One region of the Burkholderia cenocepacia genome, then DNA from elsewhere that is predicted to be linked to it. Evidence: predicted binding sites of a transcription regulator. Region 1 holds the regulator's gene; each other region holds the start of a gene.
What was found. The regulator HrcA, encoded in region 1, represses chaperone genes, less so after heat shock. The targets are predictions, from matches to a motif close to TTAGCACTCNNNNNNNNNGAGTGCTAA.
Positions count from the first base shown of each region.

Region 2: the regulator HrcA is predicted to act here: its motif matches at 2,160-2,186, upstream of rpoH (RNA polymerase sigma factor RpoH).
Region 3: the regulator HrcA is predicted to act here: its motif matches at 3,583-3,609, upstream of groES (co-chaperone GroES).
Region 4: the regulator HrcA is predicted to act here: its motif matches at 3,316-3,342, upstream of SY91_RS28590 (co-chaperone GroES).

Region 1 is NZ_CP060039.1:1,257,062-1,262,742, reverse strand. It holds gene SY91_RS05900 (RNA-binding S4 domain-containing protein) at 1-73, opposite strand, end outside; gene hemH (ferrochelatase) at 158-1,222, opposite strand; gene hrcA (heat-inducible transcriptional repressor HrcA) at 1,379-2,401, opposite strand; gene SY91_RS05885 (NAD kinase) at 2,533-3,435, shown strand; gene recN (DNA repair protein RecN) at 3,455-5,104, shown strand; gene glnE (bifunctional [glutamate--ammonia ligase]-adenylyl-L-tyrosine phosphorylase/[glutamate--ammonia-ligase] adenylyltransferase) at 5,249-5,681, opposite strand, start outside.
Region 2 is NZ_CP060039.1:140,552-146,232, reverse strand. It holds gene SY91_RS00700 (cytochrome ubiquinol oxidase subunit I) at 1-530, opposite strand, end outside; gene cydP (cytochrome oxidase putative small subunit CydP) at 520-801, opposite strand; gene rpoH (RNA polymerase sigma factor RpoH) at 1,162-2,097, opposite strand; gene pagL (lipid A 3-O-deacylase PagL) at 2,459-3,028, shown strand; gene SY91_RS00680 (nuclear transport factor 2 family protein) at 3,074-3,457, shown strand; gene leuA (2-isopropylmalate synthase) at 3,601-5,247, opposite strand; gene ybiB (DNA-binding protein YbiB) at 5,625-5,681, opposite strand, start outside.
Region 3 is NZ_CP060039.1:1,390,472-1,396,152, forward strand. It holds gene SY91_RS06450 (hypothetical protein) at 1-333, shown strand, start outside; gene SY91_RS06455 (sigma-70 family RNA polymerase sigma factor) at 361-876, shown strand; gene SY91_RS06460 (anti-sigma factor family protein) at 873-1,655, shown strand; gene SY91_RS06465 (Heme/copper-type cytochrome/quinol oxidase subunit 2) at 1,682-2,104, shown strand; gene SY91_RS06470 (LolA family protein) at 2,101-2,733, shown strand; gene SY91_RS06475 (SRPBCC family protein) at 2,778-3,290, shown strand; gene groES (co-chaperone GroES) at 3,683-3,976, shown strand; gene groL (chaperonin GroEL) at 4,023-5,663, shown strand.
Region 4 is NZ_CP060040.1:2,717,883-2,723,563, forward strand. It holds gene SY91_RS28570 (PTS sugar transporter subunit IIA) at 1-55, opposite strand, end outside; gene SY91_RS28575 (hypothetical protein) at 187-408, opposite strand; partial or broken gene SY91_RS28580 (LysE family transporter) at 897-1,214, opposite strand; gene groL (chaperonin GroEL) at 1,340-2,980, opposite strand; gene SY91_RS28590 (co-chaperone GroES) at 2,993-3,283, opposite strand; partial or broken gene SY91_RS28595 (zinc-dependent alcohol dehydrogenase family protein) at 3,481-4,499, opposite strand; gene SY91_RS28600 (LysR substrate-binding domain-containing protein) at 4,626-5,555, shown strand.

The DNA of each region.
Region 1 (5,681 bases):
AGAACCGGGCCGCCCACAGCCATTTGTCGATCCGCAGCTTCGCGCCCGGCTCCGTGGAAATCTTGTAGTTCATGTCAGTCTCCGCCGGGCCGCCCTGCAAAGGCCGGCCGCGCCTTCGGGCGGCAGCGGGTGCAGTGGACGCGGCAGTCGTTTCATCTCAGTTAACCGGTTCGGGCTGCGCAGCCTTGACGGGCCAGCCCTGCAGATTCTCCGCGACGATCTCGCCGAGCGCGCCGATCCACGCGGACGCGCCGTTCAGGCACGGAATCCGGTGGAAAGTCTTGCCGCCGCCGGCGAGGAACTCGTCGCGCACCTCCATGCCGATTTCCTCGATCGTCTCCAGGCAATCGGCCGTGAAGCCGGGACAGAACACGTCGGCGCGCCGCACGCCGGCCTCGCCGAATTCGCGCAGCGTCGGCGCGGTGTACGGCTGCAGCCATTCGGCCTTGCCGAAGCGCGACTGGAACGTGACGCGGCATTCGGTGGTCGACAACCCCAGCGCGGCCATCAGCAAGGCGCCCGTCTGCTGACACTGGTCGTGATACGGGTCGCCGAGATCGAGCGTGCGCTTGGGCACGCCATGGAAACTCAGCACCAGCTTGTCGCCGCCCGCGAAATCGGGCCGGCCGTGCTGCAACCAGTACTGGCGCACCTGCTCGGCCAGCGCATGGATATAGGCCGGATGGTCGGCGTAGTGCCGCACCGAGCGCACTTCCGGCTGATTGCGCATGCGCGCCAGCGCGTCGAACGCGGCATCGAAGGCGGTGGCCGTGGTCGACGCCGAGTATTGCGGATACATCGGCATCAGCAGCACGCGCTCGACGCCGGCGCGCTTGAACTGCGTGAGCGCATGCGAAATGCTCGGGCTGCCGTAGCGCATCGCGTAGTCCACCATCACGTGATAGCCGTTCGACGTGAGCAGATGCCGCACGCTGTCGGTCTGGCGCTCGGTGTATACGCGCAGCGGCGAACCCTCGGGCATCCAGACGGCCGCGTATTTCTTCGCGGACGAGCGGCCGCGCAGCGGCAGGATCAGCGTGCGCAGCAGCACCTGCCAGACGGCCTGCGGGATTTCGACGACCCGCGGGTCCGACAGGAATTCGGCCAGGTAGCGCCGTACGGCGCGCGGCGTGGGCGCGTCGGGTGTGCCGAGATTGATCAGCAGCACACCGATGCGATGGGCGGCCGCGACGCTCGAAGGCGGCTCAAGATCGAAACGCATGGGCAAGAACGTGCTCGAGGCACGGGACCGGACGGTCCTCGATTATAGCGGGCCGCCCCGTGCCGTTCGGCCGACTGTCGCCGCGAGCGACGGCGCGGCACGATAGCGGGGCGGGATCTGGCCGGCGATTGCCCGCCACCGCCGGCGGGTCACCGGTTATTGCTGGCTCAGCGTGAGCGACAGCAGGCGCGCGGTGATGTCGACGATCGGGATCACGCGGTTGTACGCCATGCGGGTCGGGCCGATCACGCCGAGCGTGCCGACGATCTGCCCGTTCACCTCGTACGGCGCGGTGACGACGCTCATTTCCTCGATCGGCACGAGCGTCGATTCGCCGCCGATGAAGATCTGCACGCCCTGGGCGTGGCTCGACACGTCGAGCAGTTGCAGGAGGCCCGTCTTTTGGTCGAATACGTCGAACAGCTTGCGCAGCCGCGCCATGTCGGAAGAAAGATCCGCCACCTCGAGCAGGTTGCGCTCGCCGGAAATCAGCACGGTGTCCTCGGTGTCGGGCACCTCGGTGCTGGCCGTCACGGCCGCGTGCATCAGCGTCGTCATGTCGCCGCGCAACTGGTCGATCTCGTCGCGCAGGCGGCGGCGCACCTCGTCGAACGACAGGCCGGCGAAATGCGCATTGATGTAGTTGGACGCCTCGGTCAGCTGCGACGGCGAATAGTCGCGCGGCGTCGCGAGCATGCGGTTCTGCACGTCGCCCTCGGGCGTGACGATGATCAGCAGGATGCGCTTGTCGGACAGGCGCATGAACTCGATCTGCTTGAACACGTGGCTGCGGCGCGGCGTCAGCACGACGCCCGCGAACTGCGACAGGTTCGACAGCACGCTCGCGGCAGCCGCGACCACCCGCTGCTGCGGCTCGCCGGCCTGCAGCGTGTTCTGCACCTGGCGCGCGACGGCCTCGGCGTCGATCGGCGCCTCGACCGTCAGCATCGTATCGACGAACAGCCGGTACCCGCGCGGCGTCGGAATGCGGCCGGCCGACGTGTGCGGGCTCGACACGAGGCCGAGTTCCTCCAGGTCGGACATCACGTTGCGGATCGTCGCCGGGCTCAGCTCGAGCCCGGAGTAACGGGACAACGTGCGCGAGCCGACCGGCTGACCGTCGGCGATATACCGTTCGATCAGGGTTTTCAGGAGGGTTCGTGCGCGAGGATCTAGCATGGTGGAAAATTTTAGCGCAACCGCGCGACTGCGGCGAGTACCGTCGGCCACCGTTGCGCGGGGCGGCCCGATCCGGCCCCGTCGGCGCACAGCCGGTTCTTTTCGTCAACGAGCTATGGTGTAATGCCGGCATGAAAACCGGTAATCAGTTCAAGACTGTCGCGCTCGTCGGCCGGAGCAACACGCCCGGCATCGCCGAACCGCTCGCCACGCTGGCGGACAGCATCGCCACGCTCGGCTTCGAGGTCGTCTTCGAAGGCGATACCGCGCGGGAAATCGGCATCGCCGGCTATCCGGCGCTCACCCCGGCCGAAATCGGGGCACGAGCGGACGTGGCGATCGTGCTCGGCGGCGACGGTACGATGCTCGGCATCGGCCGCCAGCTCGCGCCGTACCGGACCCCGCTGATCGGCATCAACCACGGGCGGCTCGGCTTCATCACCGACATCGCGGCATCCGACATGCAGGCGCTCGTGCCCGTGATGCTGGCCGGCAAGTTCGAGCGCGAGGAGCGTTCGCTGCTCGAGGCGCGGATCGTGCGCGACGGCGAACCGATCTACCACGCGCTCGCGTTCAACGACGTCGTCGTGAACCGCAGCGGCTTCTCCGGGATGGTCGAGCTGCGCGCGTCGGTCGACGGCCGCTACATGTACAACCAGCGCTCGGACGGCCTGATCGTCGCGACGCCCACCGGCTCGACCGCGTACGCGCTGTCGTCGGCCGGCCCGATCCTCCATCCGCAGCTGGCGGGCGTCGTGCTCGTGCCGATCGCGCCGCACGCGCTGTCGAACCGGCCGATCGTGCTGCCCGACGATTCGAAGATCGCGATCCAGATCGTCGGCGGCCGCGACGTCAACGTGAACTTCGACATGCAGTCGTTCACGTCGCTCGAACTGAACGATACGATCGAGGTGCGCCGCTCGAAGCACACGGTGCCGTTCCTGCACCCGATCGGTTACAGCTACTACACGACGCTGCGCAAGAAGCTGCACTGGAACGAACACGCATCGAACGAAGACGACAAGGCGTCCTGACGCCGCTGCTCCCGACACCATGCTCCGCCACCTCTCGATCCGCGACTTCGTCATCGTCGCCGCGCTCGATCTCGAATTCGACAGCGGCTTTTCCGTCTTTTCCGGCGAAACCGGCGCCGGTAAATCGATCCTGATCGACGCCCTGGCCCTCGCGCTCGGCGAACGCGCCGACGCGAGCGTCGTGCGCACCGGCTGCGGTCGCGCCGACATCACGGCCGAATTCACGCCGCACGACCGCGTCGCGCGCTGGCTCGACGAACACGCGTTCGACGCCGAGGACAGCGTGATGCTGCGCCGCGTGATCGACGCGAACGGCCGTTCGCGCGCATTCATCAACGGCACCAGCGCGACGCTCGCGCAACTGCGCGAACTCGGCGAGATGCTCGTCGACATCCACGGCCAGCACGCGCACCAGCTGCTGATGCGGCCCGACGCGCAGCGCGAGCTGTTCGACACGCATGCGGGGCTCGTCGCCGATGCCGCGAACGTCGCGCGCGCGTGGCGCGTATGGCGCGACGCGACGCAGGCGATCGACGCCGCGAAGGCGCACGAGCGCGAACTGCAGCTCGAGCGCGAAAAGCTCGCGTGGCAGCTCGCCGAACTCGACAAGCTCGCGCCGCAAGCCGGCGAATGGGACGAAGTCAGCAACGAACACAAGCGCCTGTCGCATTCGGCGAACCTGATCGAAGGCGTGCGCGGCGCGCTCAACGCGCTGTCCGAGTCCGACGACGCGATGCTCGCGCAGCTCGGCGCGATCGTGTCGAAGCTGCGCAGCCTGGCCGACTACGACACCGCGCTCGGCGATGCGCTCGCGTCGCTGGAGCCGGCCGAGATCCAGTTGCAGGAAGCCGTCTATTCGCTGTCGCATTACGCGCAGCGCGTCGATCTCGACCCGGAGCGGCTCGCGCAGGTCGAAACGCGTCTCGACGCGCTGCACTCGACCGCCCGCAAGTTCCGGCTGCCGCCCGACACGCTGCACGAAGAGCATGCGGCGCGCCGCGCGCAACTCGCCGCGCTCGACGCGGCCGCCGATCTCGGCGCGCTCGAGGCGGCGCAGGCCAAGGCGCGGGAAGCCTATCTCGCCGACGCCAAACGCCTGTCGAAGGCGCGCGCGCAGGCGGCCAAGGCGCTCGGCACGGCCGTCACGGCCGGCATGCAGGAATTGTCGATGGCGGGCGGGAGCTTCGAAGTCGCGCTCGTGCCGCTCGTCGACGGCGGCCCGCACGGGCTCGAACAGGTGGAGTTCCGCGTGGCCGGGCACCCGGGCGTGCCGCTGCGGCCGCTCGCGAAGGTCGCGTCGGGCGGCGAGCTCGCACGGATCAGCCTCGCGCTCGCGGTGATCGCCAGCGCGGCGAGCCCGACGCCGACGCTGATCTTCGACGAAGTCGACACGGGGATCGGCGGCGGCGTCGCCGAAGTGGTCGGCCGCCTGCTGCACCAGCTCGGCCGCGACCGCCAGGTGCTGTGCGTGACGCACCTGCCGCAGGTCGCCGCGCGCGGCGACCATCATTTCCAGGTCGCGAAAGGCGCCGACGAGCGCGGCGGCACGGTGTCGTCGGTCGTCGCGCTCGACAAGGCGAGCCGCGTCGAGGAAGTCGCGCGGATGCTCGGCGGGCTCGAAATCACGGCCACCACACGCAAGCACGCGAAGGAAATGCTGGCGGCCTGACGCTGGCACCGCGTTGGCCGAATGCAGGAAGACCGGCGTGTGCGCCGGTCTTTTTTCACGGACGGACGATCGGCCGCTCGATCGCATCCGCCTTGCGCCGCGGAATCGTCCGTGGAATTCGAACGCGCGCCTCAAACGCCCGTTTCAGCCGCCCTGAACATCAACGGCCCCGAACACGCGCTCCCACAGCGCCGTCACGGCCGCCCGCTCGTCGGCCACCACTGCCGGATCGACGCGTGCCTTCTCCATCCCGTCGAGCCGCAGCTTGTGCTGGAGCTTCCGGTACTTGCGGTACGCCGCGCCGACACGCTCGGCCTCGTCCTCGCCCATCAGCCCGAAACGCGCGACCTCGCGCAGCAGCGCGATGTTGCCGGTATTGCGGATCAGCTCCGCGTCGCTCGACGCATGCAGCAGCACCCAGTACTGGACGATGAACTCGATGTCGACCATCCCGCCGCGATCGTGCTTCAGGTCGAACAGCTCGGTGTGGTTCGGATGGCCGGCGAACACCTTGCCGCGCATATCGACGATCTCCTTCGCGAGCACGCCGCCGTCGCGCGGCGTCGTCAGCACCTGC
Region 2 (5,681 bases), 1.1 Mb from region 1:
AGCACGTCGAACAGACTCGTCATCTCCATGCGCATCGTCTGGTAGTTGAACTCGGCGCCGACCGGGTTGTTCATCCAGCCGTTCGCGACGAGAATCCACAGCGCCGACAGGTTCGAGCCCAGCGCGACGAGGAACGTGACGATCAGGTGCTTGACCTTCGACAGGCGGTTCCAGCCGAAGAAGAACAGGCCGACGAACGTCGATTCGAGGAAGAACGCCATCAGGCCTTCGACCGCGAGCGGCACGCCGAAGATGTCGCCGACGTAGTGCGAGTAGTACGACCAGTTCGTGCCGAACTGGAATTCGAGCGTGATGCCGGTCGTCACGCCCATCGCGAAGTTGATCCCGAACAGCTTGCCCCAGAACTGGGTCATGTCCTTGTAGACCTGCTTGCCGGTCATCACGTAGACGGCTTCCATGATGACGAGCAGCCAGGACAGGCCGAGCGTCAGCGGCACGAACAGGAAGTGGTAGAGCGCCGTGATGCCGAACTGTAGGCGTGACAGATCGACGACTTCACTACTTATCATGGTGGTCTCCCTCGGTAGAGGCGGGCGCCGGCACCGAGAGCAGCTTCTCGGCGACGGCGGCAGGCGGCAACGACATGTGCTCGGCCTGCGGATGATTGAAGAATGCGTATTTGAGCGACATCAGGAGGATCAGCTTGACGATCAGCACCAGGGTGATGTCGCGGGCGAGGGTCGGTCCGCGTGCCCACGCGGCGATGCGCGCACGCCAGCCAATCGTGCCGGCCGGCCGCGAAGGCGGCGCAGGCTCTTTATTGATCGAGATCAAGGCGATTATCCTGAATCGATTTACGTCGGATTGGGGGCGACTTTACGTCGGATTTATGACGGCCGTGAAGCTGTTTTAATCCTTTTGCGCCTGACATGCCAATTTTAAAAGGACTGCTTTCCGATGCCGAGTGCTGCGCTGCGGCAGACCGTCGCGAAACGTGGGGTAAAAATTGAGGTGGATCAAGGTTATGCGGAAGGGCACCGCAAATGGCGTAATACCCGATGAATCAGGTCAATTAATCGGCGAAGAAACGGAGCGTGAAGCGCGTTGAAAAGCGGGGGAAAAGCAGCGGAAAAACGGACGAAAAAAAACCGCTGCCGGGCAGGCAGCGGTTTTCGATGAAGCGCTCTAAATCGCCGGGATTTACGCGTATTCGGCGAGGGCCGTGCGCATCTTCTTCATCGCGCTCGCTTCGATCTGGCGGATGCGTTCCGCCGACACACCGAACTCGGCGGCGAGATCGTGCAGCGTCGAGCCGCCCGAGCCATCGTCGTCGACGTGCAGCCAGCGCGCCTCGATGATGCGGCGGCTGCGCGCGTCGAGCGCGTCGAGCGCCTGCGCGATGCCGTCCGTCTGCAGCATGTCGCGTTGACGTGCGGCCAGCACGGCGGTCGGCTCGTTGTGCGAGTCGGCCAGGTAGGCGATCGGCGCGTACGACTCCTCGCCGTCTTCCACCTGGCCTTCGAGCGCGATGTCGCCGCCCGACAGGCGCGTTTCCATCTCGGTGACTTCCTCGCGCTTGACGTTGAGCTCCTGCGCGAGGCCGTCGATTTCCTCGGGCGTCATCGCCTGCATGCTCTTCTTGTGGCTGCGCAGGTTGAAGAACAGCTTGCGCTGCGCCTTCGTGGTCGCGACCTTCACCATGCGCCAGTTGCGCAGGATGTACTCGTGGATCTCGGCCTTGATCCAGTGAATCGCATACGACACCAGGCGCACGTTTTGCGCCGGGTCGAACCGCTTCACGGCTTTCATCAGGCCGATGTTGCCTTCCTGGATCAGGTCGCCGTGCGGCAGGCCGTAGCCGAGATAGTTGCGCGCGATCGACACGACGAGACGCAGGTGCGACAGCACGAGGCGGCGCGCCGCGTCGAGGTTGTTGTCCTCGCGGAATTCGGTTGCGTAGCGGCGTTCCTCTTCGGCGGTCAGCAGCGGAATGCGATTGACGGCCTGGATGTACGCGTCGATGTTGCCGAGCTGGCCGGGCAACATCGATTGGGCTGCGAGCGCCAGCGAGCCTGCCGATTCGGCCTTGGCCGGCGTCGGGCTCAGCGTGTTCGGGAGGGTCAGGGCGTGGCTCACTAAAAAACTCCTTTGGAATCAGGGACAAGCCCCCGGTCTCGAATGAGATTCCGTGGGTCATCTTAGCACTCCCGCAATACGAGTGCTAATTCCTTAGAGCGGGCGGGGGCATCGGAGTTCCCCGTTTTTCTATCGAACCGGTTGAGTCGATAGTCTATTCTGCGACAGGGGCGGGGCCACGAAGTTCCGTAACCCGTTGTTTCTGATGGGAATCAGTAGACGATTTCGATTTTTGTCGTTTTGGAAGCAAACAATTTCGCTTCGTGATGCCGATCCGAAAAGTCCTTTACCATACCATTCAGTTCGCTCGGGCCCGGCCGTTGCGGCAGGCTCCATTCAACCCACAAAGTTGGAGTGTCAGATGAACAATAAGAAGAATCGCCGGCCCGGCAGCCGGCTGGTGCTGCATGCGATGCTGGCAGCGTCTCTTCTGGGCGGATCCGCTGCGGCTTTCGCGGATCGATGGGGGATCCAGGCGGGCGGCGGGTTTTCGGATCGTCGCGGGATCGACAAGGCCGATATCGGCGTGGTGTGGGACCCGGGCTGGAACTGGTGGGAAATCGGCGGCTGGCACTTCGCGTTCGTCGTCGAAGGGCACGCCGGCTACTGGCACACGGGCGGCAACGTCCATGGCAACATCGGCGAGTTCGGCGTCACGCCGATGTTCCGTTTCATCAAGAGCAGCGGGCAGATTCGCCCGTTCATCGAGGCGGGCGGCGGCGTCCGGCTTCTGACGCACCCGACGATCTCGGACAATTTCTCGCTGTCGACGGCGTTCCAGTTCGCGCCGACGGGCGGCGTGGGCGTGCAGTTCGGCCAACGGCAACAGTATCAGGTCGGCTATCGGTTCGAACATGTGTCTAACGCGGGTATCAAAGAGCCGAATCCTGGTATAAATTTCCACCAGTTCTACCTGCAGTACAACTTCTGATCCGTACGCCCGTGCAAGGCGGGCGCGTTGCCGAGGAGTCAGGCGATGGCGAAGGTGGTCGATGCGATCCGCGCGCTCGAGCGCGACCGGTTCCGGGCGATGGTGGACGGCGACGGGGAGGCGCTCGCCGCGCTGCTGTCGGACAAGGTGTTTTTCGTCCACACCAACGGCAAGCGCGAAACCAAGCAGCAGTTCATCGACGCCATCGTCGCCGGCCGCCGCCGCTATCGCCAGATCGAAATCCAGTCGCAGGACGTGCTGCCGGTCGGCGACGAGACCTGCGTCGTCACCGGCCGCGCGTTGATCGAGATGGAAACGAACAACGGCGGCCTCGTCTTCCCGATTGCCTATACGTCCGTCCACACGCACGACCAGGGCCGCTGGTGCCTGTTCGCGTGGCAGGCGACGCGGTGCGCGACCGAGACGTGAGCGCGGGTGCCGCGCCTTTTCATGTCCCGACCGAAGCGGCCTTCTGAGCCGCTTTTTGCTGCCTCGTGCGGCGCGGATCGCGCGGCGCACGGGCGGTCACGCACCGCTCGCTGACCTTTCAACCCTGCATCGAAGCCCGGCGCTCAGGCCGCCGCGCGTCGATCGGCGCAGTGCCATGCCGAGCGGTTGATCGCGCTGACGACCGCATCGAGTGCCGCGCTCGCCGCATCGGCGTGCACGCCGACCCCGTGCCGCAGCGGCGCGTCGCCGACCCGGCAGCCGACCGATACCGCGATCCGGCCGTCCGCGGTGCGCGTGTGTTCACACGACGCGACGTCGATCGCGGCGCCGGCGGCCGCCGCAAATGCCGCGGCGAAACGTCGCACGGCGTCGTCGGGCGTCGCGTCGGCGGCGGGCGCCACCGCGATCTCGCGGTTTTGCCAGCGCGCGCTGCTGCCGTGGCGTGCGGCCGGGCCGTCGGTCTCGAAGAATTCGCGGGAGAACAGCGCGCAGATCGCGTCGCCCGTCACTTCCTCGCCCGACGCGTCGGCGAGCGTCTGCACCGCATGACTGAACTCGATCTGGACGCGACGCGTCGGCGTGAAGCCCATCCCGCGCTCGAGCAGGAACGTCGCGCCGCCCTTGCCGGACTGGCTGTTCACGCGGATCACCGCGTCATAGCTGCGGCCGAGGTCGGCCGGGTCGATCGGCAGGTACGGGACCTCCCAGATCGCATCGGGACGCTGCTGCGCAAAACCCTTGCGGATCGCGTCCTGGTGCGAGCCCGAGAACGCGGTGAACACGAGATCGCCCGCGTACGGGTGGCGCGGATGCACGGGAATCTGGTTGCAGCGCTCGACGACGCGGCGCACCGCGTCGATGTCGGAGAAATCGAGGCCCGGGTCGATGCCTTGCGTGTAGAGGTTCAACGCGAGCGTGACGAGATCGACATTGCCGGTGCGCTCGCCGTTGCCGAACAGGCAGCCCTCGATGCGGTCGGCGCCCGCGAGCAGCGCGAGTTCGGCCGCCGCGACCGCGGTGCCGCGATCGTTGTGCGGATGCACGGACAGCACGATGCTGTCGCGATACGCGAGGTTGCGGTCCATCCATTCGATCTGGTCGGCGAACACGTTCGGGGTCGCGGCCTCGACGGTGGCCGGCAGGTTGACGATCATCTTGTGGTCGCGAGTCGGGCGCCACGTCTGCGCGACCGCGTCGCAGATCTCGCGCGCGAACGTCAGCTCGGTCATGCTGAAGGTTTCCGGCGAGTACTGGAAGGTCCAGCGGGTATCGGGGCGCGCGGCCGCGTGTGCCTTGATGATGCGCGTGCCGTCGATCGCGAGCGCCTTCACGTCGTTCTTCGACATCCCGAACACGATGCGGCGGAACGACGGGCAGACCGCGTTGTACAGGTGCACGATCGCGCGCGGCACGCCTTCGAGCGCATCGAACGTACGGGCGATCAGGTCTTCGCGCGACTGCACGAGCACCTCGATCGTCACGTCGTCGGGAATCCGCTTGTCGTCGATCAGCTTGCGCACGAAATCGAAGTCGGTTTGCGACGCCGACGGAAAACCGACTTCGATCTCCTTGAATCCGATGGCGACCAGCATTTCGAAGAACTCGAGCTTCTGCTCGATGCTCATCGGCTCGATCAGCGACTGGTTGCCGTCGCGCAGGTCGGTGCTCATCCACACCGGCGCACGCTCGATGGTGCGGGCTGGCCAGCGGCGGCCATTGAGGCGGACGGGCTCGAACGGACGGTACTTGTCTTGCGGATTGCGCATCATCTTCTGGACCTCGGGTCTCAAGTCGCGAGCGAAGACGGGCGGCATGGGCGACGGTTGGCGCTGCCTCGCACCCGGCGCGCGATGGCGCCGCGGATGCGGATGATCTTCGCGAATCGGCCGACGGATGGACGGACGAATGCTGACGACTTCGGGTTGTAAAAACTGCGAGAGGGGTACGGCGAGGAACTGCTGGGAGGACCGTGCGGACGGCACACGGCGCTACGACAGCCTTAGGCTAGTCGTAGCGATAGCGGCCGCGCTAGGCGGCCGGAGGTAATTCGGAGGGAGTTCGGAAAGGAACGCATGACGGTCACTCTATGCCAGGATGCGCCCGCGTGTCAAATGTCGGGATAAAGGGGCGGGTCGTCGTCGCGCCGTCAGCGCGCGATGCGGGCGATCTGCACGATCGTCGCGACCTGCCGCGCCACGGTGTC
Region 3 (5,681 bases), 130 kb from region 1:
CTGACGGCGGCGATCGTGCGGCCGGCGGCCGCGGAACCGCCACAGGTCGGCGACGGGAAACTCGTCGACGAAGCGCACATGACGCTGTACGTGTTCGATCGCGATGCGCCGGGCAAGAGCATGTGCGACGGCACGTGCGCGGCCAACTGGCCGCCCGCGCTCGCCGACGCGTACGACAAGGCGTCGGGCGCGCTGAGCCTCGTCGCCCGCGACGACGGCAAAAAGCAGTGGGCATACCGCGGCCGCCCGCTGTATCGCTGGAAGATGGACCACAAGGCCGGCGACGCGGGCGGCGACGGAATCGGCGGCATGTGGCACGTCGCACGGCCATGACCGCGCGGCGACGCGCGAGGCATCCCGATGAGCTATGAGTCGGACCTGCTGGTGTGGCTTCCGCATCTCACGCGCTATGCGCGTGCGCTGACGGGCGAGCGCGCGTGGGCCGACGATCTCGTGCAGGACACGCTCGAGCGTGCGCTGAACCGGCCGCCGCGCGACGGCGGCAACCTGCGCGCGTGGTTGCTGACGCTGTTGCTGCACCGCTTCATCGATCAGTTGCGCGCGCGGCACGAGATCGCGGTCGACGACGCGACGGCGCCGTGGCAGACGATGGCCGCGCCGGTCGGCGAGGTCGGCGGCCTGGAGTTGCGCGACGTGCAGCGCGCGCTGTACCGGCTGCCGGTCGAGCAGCGCGAGGTGCTGCTGCTGGTCGCGCTCGAGGAGTTGAGCTATCGCGATGCCGCGCAAGTGCTCGGCGTGCCGGTCGGCACGGTGATGTCGCGGCTCGCGCGGGCGCGCGCGCAGATGCGCGCGTTGCTGTCGGACGCGCCGTTGTCGCACGGCACGGCCACGTTACGGGTGATCGGGAAGCCATGATGGACGATCCGCGCAAGCCTTCGAACCAGCAGGACGACGATGCGTCGGCGCAACTGCTGTCCGCATTGCTGGACGGCGAACTGTCCGGGCACGAGCGGCGCGAGGTGCTTGAGCGCCTGCAGTCCGATCCGCAGGAAGCTGAACGATTCGCGCACTACCGTGCGCAGCGCGATGCGCTGAAGGCGCTGTTCCCGCTGCCGGCCGCCGCGCCCGCGTTGTTCGTGCAGCGCCGCGCGCCGCGCTGGCGCGCCGTCGCCCACGCGTTCGCGGGGCTGGCGGCCGGGCTGCTGATCGGTGTCGTGCTGCATGCGGGCTGGCTGGCGTTCGGTCGCGAACCGGCGTTCGCCGCGCGCGCGGATGTCGCGTACGCCGTGTACGCCGCCGACCGCGAGCATCCGGTGGAAGTCGGTGCGGCCGATCCCAAGCGTCTCGCCGCGTGGCTGTCGGCGCGCATCGGCCGGCCGGTACGCGCGCCGTCGTTCGGCGAATACGGTTACGCGCTGCTGGGCGGTCGATTGCTGCCCGGCGACGCGGGGCCGGCCGCGCAGCTCATGTACCAGCGCGCGGACGGCGCGCGCGTGACGCTGTACATGACCGCATACGATGCGCATCGCCTCGCGCCGCGGGCGATGTCGGCCGACGGTCGATACACGTATTTCTGGTCGGATCGCGGCATGGGTTATGCGCTGTCCGGCCGTGGCGACGAACGGCGTCTGCGCGAACTCGCGATCGACGCATGCGGCGCGCTGGGCGGGCCGACCGACGCGTGGAAGGGATGACGTGCGGTGCCCGCAGGGAGCAGGCGATGAAGACGGCGATGATGAAGGGACTCGTGCTGGCGGCGTTCGTCGTGGGCACGATGCTTGCGCAAGCGCAGGGCGATGCACTCGTGCGCGTGCCGGTCGATGCCGATGGCGTGCAGCGCGTGACGATCGTCGGCGGCAGCTATTTCTTCCGGCCGAACCACGTGATCGTCCGCGCGCATGTGCCGGTCGAGCTGACCGTATCGGCCGAGCCCGGCGTGGTGCCGCACAGCTTCGAGATCGACGCGCCGCCGCAGGCGGGCATCGCGGTGCATACCGAGCTCGGCACCACGCCGAGAACGTTTCGTTTCACGCCGCAGCAGCCGGGCCGGTTCGCCTACTATTGCACGCACCGGCTGCTGTTTTTCCGCAGCCATCGCGAGCGCGGGATGGAAGGCGTACTCGATGTCGAGGCGGCGCCGTGATCGCCGCGTTGCTGGCCGCGAGCCTGATAGGAGCGAGCATGACAGCCGATCCCGTGACCGTCGCGCAGTCGCATTTCGACCACGTCCGCTCGTACCGCGCGACGATTCGTTCGTCGGCGCGCGACGGCGAGCGCACCGAAATCCGCTACGCGTACCTGAAGCCGGGCTTCGTCCGGATGGATTTCGTGTCGCCGCATCGCGGCGCGGTGCTCGCGTACGATCCCGGCGACGGCAAGGTGCGGCTGCGCCCGTTCGGTACGCATGCGCCGCCCGCGCTGACGCTGTCGCCGTCCAATCCGCTCGTGCGCGACCGCACCGGCCACCGGGTCGACCGCTCGGACGTCGGCGAACTGCTGCGCAACGTGCATGCGCTGCAGCAGGGCGGCGCGACGGTGACCGAAGGCGAGGAGGCCGTCGGCGGCCGGACCGCGCTGCGCGTGCTGGTCACGGGCGCGCCCGCGCACGCGGTCGACGGCGTGCATCGCTACCGGCTGTGGCTCGACGCCGCGGACGGTTTTCCGCTGAAGGTCATCAGCTACGCGAACGATGACGACACGCCGCTCGAAACCGTGACGCTCGATGACGTGGAGATCGACGTCGCGTTTCCCGAGCGTTTCTTCGCGCCCTGACGGCGCGCCGATCCGCGTTCCAGAACGCGCATGCCGGAGGCTGCATGGCGGAATACCGGTTTTCGACGACCTGGCGGGTAGATGCGCCGCTCGCGGCGGTCTGGGATGCGATCTATCAGGTCGACCGCTGGCCCGACTGGTGGAAGGGCGCGGTGCGCACCGTCGAGCTCGAGCCGGGCGACGCGCGCGGCGTCGGCGCCTTGCACCGGTATACATGGAAGGGCGCGCTGCCCTACCGGCTGACCTTCGACATGCGCGTGCGGCGCGTCGAGCGGCCGCATGTGCTCGAAGGCCATGCGAGCGGCGCGATCGAGGGCGACGGACGCTGGTCGTTCGCCGCCGCCGGCGCGCGCACCGTCGTGCGCTACGACTGGCACATCCGCACGCATGGCTGGATGAACTGGCTGGAGCCGCTGGCACGGCCGCTGTTCCGATGGAATCACGACGTCGTGATGCGCGAGGGCGCGAAGGGGCTCGCGCGGCGGCTGGCCACGACCGTCGAGACGGAGGGCCGGACCTTCCGGCCGCTGCCGGACGCGGACTGCGCCGACGCGTGAAAGCGGCCCGGCGACGCCGGCGAACGAGCACGTCGCGGCAGACGAAATCGGCGTCCGCACGGTTTTTTCGATGCGATGTCATCGGTCTCAGGAACTCCGGGCTTACCCGGTGTCCAAACGGGGCTGGATGAGCGGCGCGGGCCGCGCGGGCCCGTCTGCGGGGGTGGTTGTGCTCGGCAATATATTGTTTTAAAAGGGTTTTTTGCTGTTTTCGTGGTTTTTCCCGCCGCGTCGCCGCCTCGAAAATTCCTCTGGTTCCCCTTCTTGAATTTGTCAAAACCCGTCCATATAATTAGCACTCGCTGCACGAGAGTGCTAACAATTCTCTGCCGGGCGATAAGCCGGGCAGATTCCCTAAGCGTTCTTCAATCTCAGTCAAGAGAGGAGTGAATATGAACCTTCGTCCTTTGCACGATCGCGTGATCGTCAAGCGCCTGGATCAGGAAACCAAGACCGCCTCGGGCATCGTGATCCCCGACGCCGCTGCTGAAAAGCCGGATCAGGGCGAAGTCCTGGCGATCGGCCCGGGCAAGCGCGACGACAAGGGCGCCCCGATCGCGCTCGACGTGAAGGTCGGCGATCGTGTCCTGTTCGGCAAGTACGCAGGTCAGACCGTGAAGGTCGACGGCCAGGAACTGCTGGTCATGCGCGAAGAAGACATCATGGCCGTGGTCAACGCCAAGTAAGCGTCCTCCGACGGTACATATTCCCAAGAATTCAAGGAGTTAGAAGATGGCAGCTAAAGACGTCGTATTCGGCGATTCCGCCCGTTCGAAGATGGTCGAAGGCGTGAACATTCTCGCCAACGCAGTCAAGGTCACGTTGGGTCCGAAGGGCCGCAACGTCGTGCTCGAGCGCAGCTTCGGCGGCCCGACGGTCACCAAGGACGGTGTGTCGGTCGCGAAGGAAATCGAGCTGAAGGACAAGCTTCAGAACATGGGCGCGCAAATGGTCAAGGAAGTCGCTTCCAAGACCAGCGACAACGCAGGCGACGGCACGACGACGGCAACCGTCCTCGCGCAATCGATCGTTCGCGAAGGCATGAAGTACGTCGCATCGGGCATGAACCCGATGGACCTGAAGCGCGGCATCGACAAGGCAGTCGCAGCGGCTGTCGAAGAGCTGAAGAAGATCAGCAAGCCGTGCACGACCAACAAGGAAATCGCACAGGTCGGCTCGATCTCGGCGAACAGCGATTCGTCGATCGGCGATCGCATCGCTGAAGCGATGGACAAGGTCGGCAAGGAAGGCGTGATCACCGTCGAAGACGGCAAGTCGCTGGCCGACGAGCTCGACGTCGTCGAAGGCATGCAGTTCGACCGCGGCTACCTGTCGCCGTACTTCATCAACAACCCGGACAAGCAAGTCGCCGTCCTCGACAACCCGTTCGTGCTGCTGCACGACAAGAAGGTGTCGAACATCCGTGATCTGCTGCCGGTGCTCGAGCAAGTCGCGAAGGCTGGCCGTCCGCTGCTGATCATCGCAGAAGACGTCGAAGGCGAAGCACTCGCGACGCTGGTCGTCAACAACATCCGCGGCATCCTGAAGACCGTCGCGGTCAAGGCGCCGGGCTTCGGCGATCGTCGCAAGGCGATGCTGGAAGACATCGCGATCCTGACCGGCGGTCAAGTCGTCGCGGAAGAAACCGGCCTGACGCTCGAGAAGGCAACGCTGGCAGAACTGGGCCAGGCGAAGCGCATCGAAGTGGGCAAGGAAAACACGACGATCATCGACGGTGCAGGCGAAGCCGTGAACATCGAAGCACGCGTGAAGCAAGTGCGCGCGCAAATCGAGGAAGCGACGTCGGACTACGACCGTGAAAAGCTGCAAGAGCGCGTGGCCAAGCTGGCAGGCGGCGTTGCAGTGATCAAGGTCGGTGCTGCGACCGAAGTCGAAATGAAGGAAAAGAAGGCACGTGTCGAAGACGCACTGCACGCAACCCGCGCAGCTGTGGAAGAAGGCATCGTGGCAGGCGGCGGCGTCGCGCTGATCCGCGCTCGTACCGCGATCGCAGGCCTGACCGGCGCGAACGCCGACCAGAACGCCGGCATCAAGATCGTGCTGCGCGCAATGGAAGAGCCGCTGCGCCAGATCGTCACGAACGGCGGCGAAGAAGCCAGCGTCGTGGTGGCGGCAGTTGCTGCAGGCAAGGGCAACTACGGCTACAACGCAGCAACGGGCGAGTACGTCGACATGGTTGAAGCCGGCGTCGTCGACCCGACCAAGGTCACGCGCACCGCACTGCAGAACGCAGCTTCGGTTGCAGGCCTGCTGCTGACGACGGACGCAGCTGTCGCAGAACTGCCGAAGGAAGACGCACCGATGCCGGGCGGCATGCCGGGCGGCATGGGCGGCATGGGCATGGACATGTAATCGACTTCGGTCGATGGT
Region 4 (5,681 bases), on a different replicon from region 1:
CGCGTTGCTGAGGGCGGTCGGATTGGCCGCCGACGGCGGCCTGATGCGTTTGCATGCGGATCTCTCCGTGTCGGAATGACAGGGGAATCCTAGACAAACCCGCGTAAAGACGGTGTCAGATACGCGGGGGCCGGGCATTAAAATATCGTATCGAGCGCCGATGCCGCCGCGCGCGATACGGACACCTCAGGTTCCCGACAGCACGAACGGCAGCGTCGTCAGCAGAAACACTGAAATGCCGACGACCGGCGCGCCCGATGCGATTGCCGCGAACGCCACGATGGCACTTGCCAGCACGAGCGTTCTCGACACCCGGCGGTGTCGGCCGTGCGCCGTCGTCCGGTCCTCGCGCAGAGCAGGGGTTCGCGCGCCGATCACGTGTTTCCAGAACGTCAAGCCCAGCATCATTCCTTTGCTCCTGTATGAAAGACGATCGAGACGGGGCGCGCGCGGCTTCGGAAGCGAGAATCCCCATGAATAAAATCAGTGATGCAAAATAAATGGATCGGATCGGCAGACCGATGACGTGCCGTTACGCGGAACGTGTCGCACGCATTGCGATGTGCGATGCGGGACGACCGCATCGACGTCGTGTTCAAGCATGCACGGGAAGGGCCACGGCGCGCACCGTCCGCCTGTCGGCGGGACGGTGGCTCGGGAAGGAGACGCAGGCGTCCGGCCTGTCAGGCGGAGAAGCAACCCGGAGGACGAGGACTTCGGATGCGCATGGCGCGTGCTCGGTAGTGGATGGCGAATCCATTCTAGCGAACGGATGCGCGGGCGCAAGTAAAAAGGTCGTAAAGGTGGGTGAATCGCCGGTTACGCACGCGCCGGAGACGGGGTGCGTCGGGCCGGTATGGCCGGTGAGCGTTCGAGACGGACGAGTACGCCGCGAATCAACGTCCGGCCAGCATCCGCCCACCCACTGCCATCAGCAACAGTCCGGCGGCCGTATCGAGCGCGGCCTTGCGCCGGACCAGCAACCGGCGCACCGACGGACGCGACGCGAGCAGCGCCATCGTGCAATACCACGCAGCCGGGGTCGCGACCGACAGCACGACGACCGACAGATCGACCCACGCCGGCGCATGGGCCGGCGCCCTCAGCGCGAAGATACTGCCGTAGAATGCGACGGACTTCGGGTTCGTCATGCTGGCGACGTAGCCTTTTCTCGCCGCGCGCCAGTCGGACGTCGCGGCCGGTGCGGCAATCGGTCCGCCGGCAATCGTATTGCGTCGCGCCAAAGTACACAACGCGTGACGACTTTCGTCGCCACGCGTTGCAGGGTCCTGCGCGGCCGCACGCACGCCGGCGAACCGGCGCGCACGCTGCTGCGTCGTCAGAAATCGAACCCCGGCCCGCCCGCACCCGGGCCGCCCGGTGCGGCGGCCGGCGCCGCATCCTTCGGCGCTTCGTACACGGTCGCATCGGTCGTCAGCAGCAGCCCGGCCACCGACGCCGCGTTTTGCAGCGCGGTGCGCGTGACCTTGGTCGGATCGAGCACGCCCGATTCGACGAGATCGCCGTACTCGCCCGTCTGCGCGTTGTAGCCGAAATTGCCCGTGCCTTCCGCGACCTTCGCGACGACGACGCTCGCTTCCTCGCCCGCATTCGTGACGATCTGGCGCAGCGGTTCCTCGAGCGCGCGCAGCACGATCTTGATGCCCGCGTCCTGATCGGCGTTCGCGCCCTTCAGTTCGCGGATCGCCTGCCGCACGCGGATCAGCGCGACGCCGCCGCCCGGCACGATGCCTTCCTCGACGGCCGCGCGCGTGGCGTGCAGCGCGTCGTCGACGCGATCCTTCTTCTCCTTCACCTCGATTTCGGTCGCGCCGCCGACCTTGATCACCGCCACGCCGCCCGCGAGCTTCGCGACGCGTTCCTGCAGCTTCTCGCGATCGTAGTCGGAGGTGGCCTCTTCGATCTGCACGCGGATCTGCTTCACGCGCGCTTCGATGTTCTTCGCATCGCCCGCGCCGTCGATCACCGTGGTGTTTTCCTTGCCGACCTCGATGCGCTTCGCCTGGCCCAGTTCGGCCAGCGTCGCCTTCTCGAGCGTCAGGCCCGTTTCCTCGGCGATCACCTGGCCGCCGGTGAGGATCGCGATGTCCTCGAGCAGCGCCTTGCGGCGATCGCCGAAGCCCGGCGCCTTGACCGCGACCGTCTTCAGGATGCCGCGGATGTTGTTCACGACGAGCGTCGCGAGCGCTTCGCCTTCGACGTCTTCCGCGATGATCAGCAGTGGCCGGCCCGACTTGGCGACCTGTTCGAGCACCGGCAGCAAGTCGCGGATGTTCGAGATCTTCTTGTCGTGCAGCAGGATGTACGGGCTTTCGATCTCGGCGATCTGCTTGTCCGGATTGTTGATGAAATACGGCGACAGGTAGCCGCGATCGAATTGCAGCCCTTCGACGACGTCGAGCTCGTCGGCGAGCGACTTGCCGTCCTCGACCGTGATCACGCCTTCCTTGCCGACGCGGTCGATCGCTTCCGCGATGCGCTGGCCGATCGACTCCTCGCCGTTCGCGGAGATCGTCGCGACCTGCGCGATTTCCTTGCTCGTGGTGGTCGGCTTGCTGATCTTCTTCAATTCCTCGACGGCCGACGTGACGGCCTTGTCGATGCCGCGCTTCAGGTCGAGCGGATTGAGCCCGGCCGCCACGTATTTCTGGCCTTCACGGACGATCGCCTGCGCGAGCACGGTGGCCGTGGTCGTGCCGTCGCCGGCCGCGTCGCTGGTGCGCGACGCGACTTCCTTCACGAGTTGCGCGCCGATGTTCTGCAGCTTGTCCGCGAGTTCGATTTCCTTCGCGACCGACACGCCGTCCTTCGTGACGACGGGCGCGCCGAAGCTGCGTTCGAGCACGACGTTGCGGCCTTTCGGGCCGAGCGTGACCTTCACCGCGTTCGCGAGGATGTTCACGCCTTCGGTCAGCTTCGACCGTGCGATGTCGCTGAAAAGAATTTCCTTGGCTGCCATGATTGCGCTCCGTTATTGATTGACGACCGCGACGATGTCTTCTTCGCGCAGCACGAGAAACTCGTTGCCGTCCACCTTGACGGCTTGCCCCGCGTACTTGCCGAACAGCACGCGTTCACCGACCTGCAGATCGGGTACGATGCGCTGGCCGTCCGTGTCCTTGCGGCCGGGGCCGACGGCGATAACTTCGCCCTGGTCGGGCTTTTCGGCGGCGCTGTCGGGGATCACGATGCCCGACGCGGTGGTGGTTTCCTGATCGAGTCGCTTCACGATCACGCGATCGTGCAAGGGGCGTAGGCTCATTTTTTCGTCCTGTCCTGTTCTGTCGAAATTGGCTGGCACTCTTTAACAGAGAGTGCTGACGAGTATAAAAATGCGCGGCGGCGCGATCCAATAACGGATTCCGAAAAGCATTTGCGCGGATACGCTTTGGACGGGAGGGCGGGGAAGGGAGGATGCGAGGGATGGCGAATGAAGGCGACTTGCGCCGCCTTCGTTCGTTACTGCGCGACGCGAATCACCACCTTGCCGAAGTGCTGCCCCGATTGCAGGTGCGCATACGCTTGCGGCGCTTCGTCGAAGCCGAACACACGATCGACCACCGGCTTGATCCGTTTCGCGTCGACGAGGCGCGCGACGTCGTCGAGCATCGCGCGGCTGCCGACCATGAAGCCGTGCAGTTGCTTGACGCCGCCGATCAGCGGCAGCAGATCGAGTACCGGCCCGCCGAAGCTGCTGAGGCCCCGATGATCGACACGATGCCGCCGAGCTTCGTCGCGGCGATCGAGCGCGGCAGCGTATCGCGGCCGCCGACTTCGACGACGAGATCCGCGCCCGCGCCGCCGGTGAGCCGCAATACTTCATGTTGCCATTCGGGCGTCGTCCGATAGTTGACCGTTGCGTCCGCACCGAGTGCGCGGGCGCGTTCGAGCTTCACATCGCTCGACGACGTGACGATCGTGCGCAACCCCGTGGCCTGCGCGAGCTGCAGCGCGATGATCGATACGCCGCCCGTGCCGAGCAGCACGACGGTCGCGCCCGGCTTCAATCCGCCGCCGACGAACAGCGCGTTCCACGCGGTGATGCCCGCGCACGACAGCGTCGCCGCTTCGTCGTAGTCGAGATGCGGGGGAATCGCGACCAGCGCGGTTTCGTCGGCGACGAAGCGTTCGGCCAGCACGCCATCGAATTGCGCGCCGGGCGAACCCGACACTTTGTGCGGCGTCGGCGGCCCGTCGATCCAGCGCGGGAAGTAGGTGTTGATCACGCGGTCGCCCGGCTTGAAGCGCGTGACGTCGCGGCCGGTCTCGACCACTTCGCCGGCGCCGTCGGCGACCGGGATCAGCGCTTCCTTGCCGATACCCAGATAGTCGCCGCGCGCGAACATCAGGTCGCGATAGTTCAGCGCGGCCGAGTGGATCTTCACGACGACGTCGGTCGGCCCGACCGCGCGCGGCGTCGCGTCGATGCGCCGGAGCCCGGCAAGGCCGTCGCCCGGTTTGAGATGCCATGCATGCATGTCGACTCCTTTTCGAGATAGTCCGGACTATCATAGTGTTGCGCAGGCGGACGCATTGGCGAGAATTCGGCCAACGATTGTCGCCAGCATGGACACAACCCTGTCATCGCACCGGAGCGGAGCGGCATGGATGAACGGCTGAGAGGCGTCGCCGAATTCGTCGACGTGGTGGAATCGGGCAGCTTCGCGGCGGCGGCGCTGCGCCTCGGCATGACGCGCTCGGCCGTCGCGAAGATCGTCGCGCGGCTCGAATTGCGTCTCGGCGCGCGGCTCCTGCAGCGCACGACGCGCCAGCTCGGCCTGACCGACGAAGGGCTCGTCTATTACGAGCAGTGCCGGCGGCTGCTGGCCGAACTCGGCGAGACGGAAGCCGCGCTCGACGCGGGCCGCCGCGAGCCGGCCGGGCGCGTGCGCGTCAGCGTGCCCGTGCTGTTCGGGCGGCAGTGCGTGGCGCCCGTCGTGCGGCGTCTCGTCGAGCGTCATCCGCGGCTCGAAATCGACATGTCGTTCAGCGATCGCGTGGCCGACCTCGTCAACGACGGTTTCGATCTGGCCGTGCGCATCGGCGAGCTGGCCGATACGAGCGCGCTGGTCGGCCGCAAGCTCGGCGTGCAGCGCATGGGCATCTGCGCATCGCCCGCGTATCTCGTGCGTCACGGCCGGCCGGCGGGGCTCGACGAACTGGCGTCACACGTCGGCATCGCGTATTCGCGCGGCGGACAGCCGACACCATGGCGAGTCATCGGCGCGGACGGCGCGGTGCACGACCATCGCGCGACCGGCCGCCTGCGGTTCGACGACCTGCAGGCGATCGCCGATGCGGCCGCCGCCGGCGCGGGCCTCGCGTGGCTGCCGTGCTGGCTGATGGCGCCGTACTTGCGCGACGGCCGTCTCGCGCTCGTGATGGACAGCAACAGCGTGTCGGGCGCCGAGGTGTTCGCGGTGCGGCCGGCGGCGCGCCACGTGCCGTCGAAGGTGCGGGCCGTCGTCGATGCGCTGGTCGACGAGATTCCGCACATGCTGGCGTCCGACGACGCAAACGGGGCGCGCGCATGACGACGGCGCGACAACCCGGCTGGCCGCGCATCGCGCCCGCTCGCGTCTCATATATCGAGAACACATCCCGGTAATTGACGCGAATTTCACGGGGCTCCTAGACTGGCTTGCATGACGCCGCGCCTC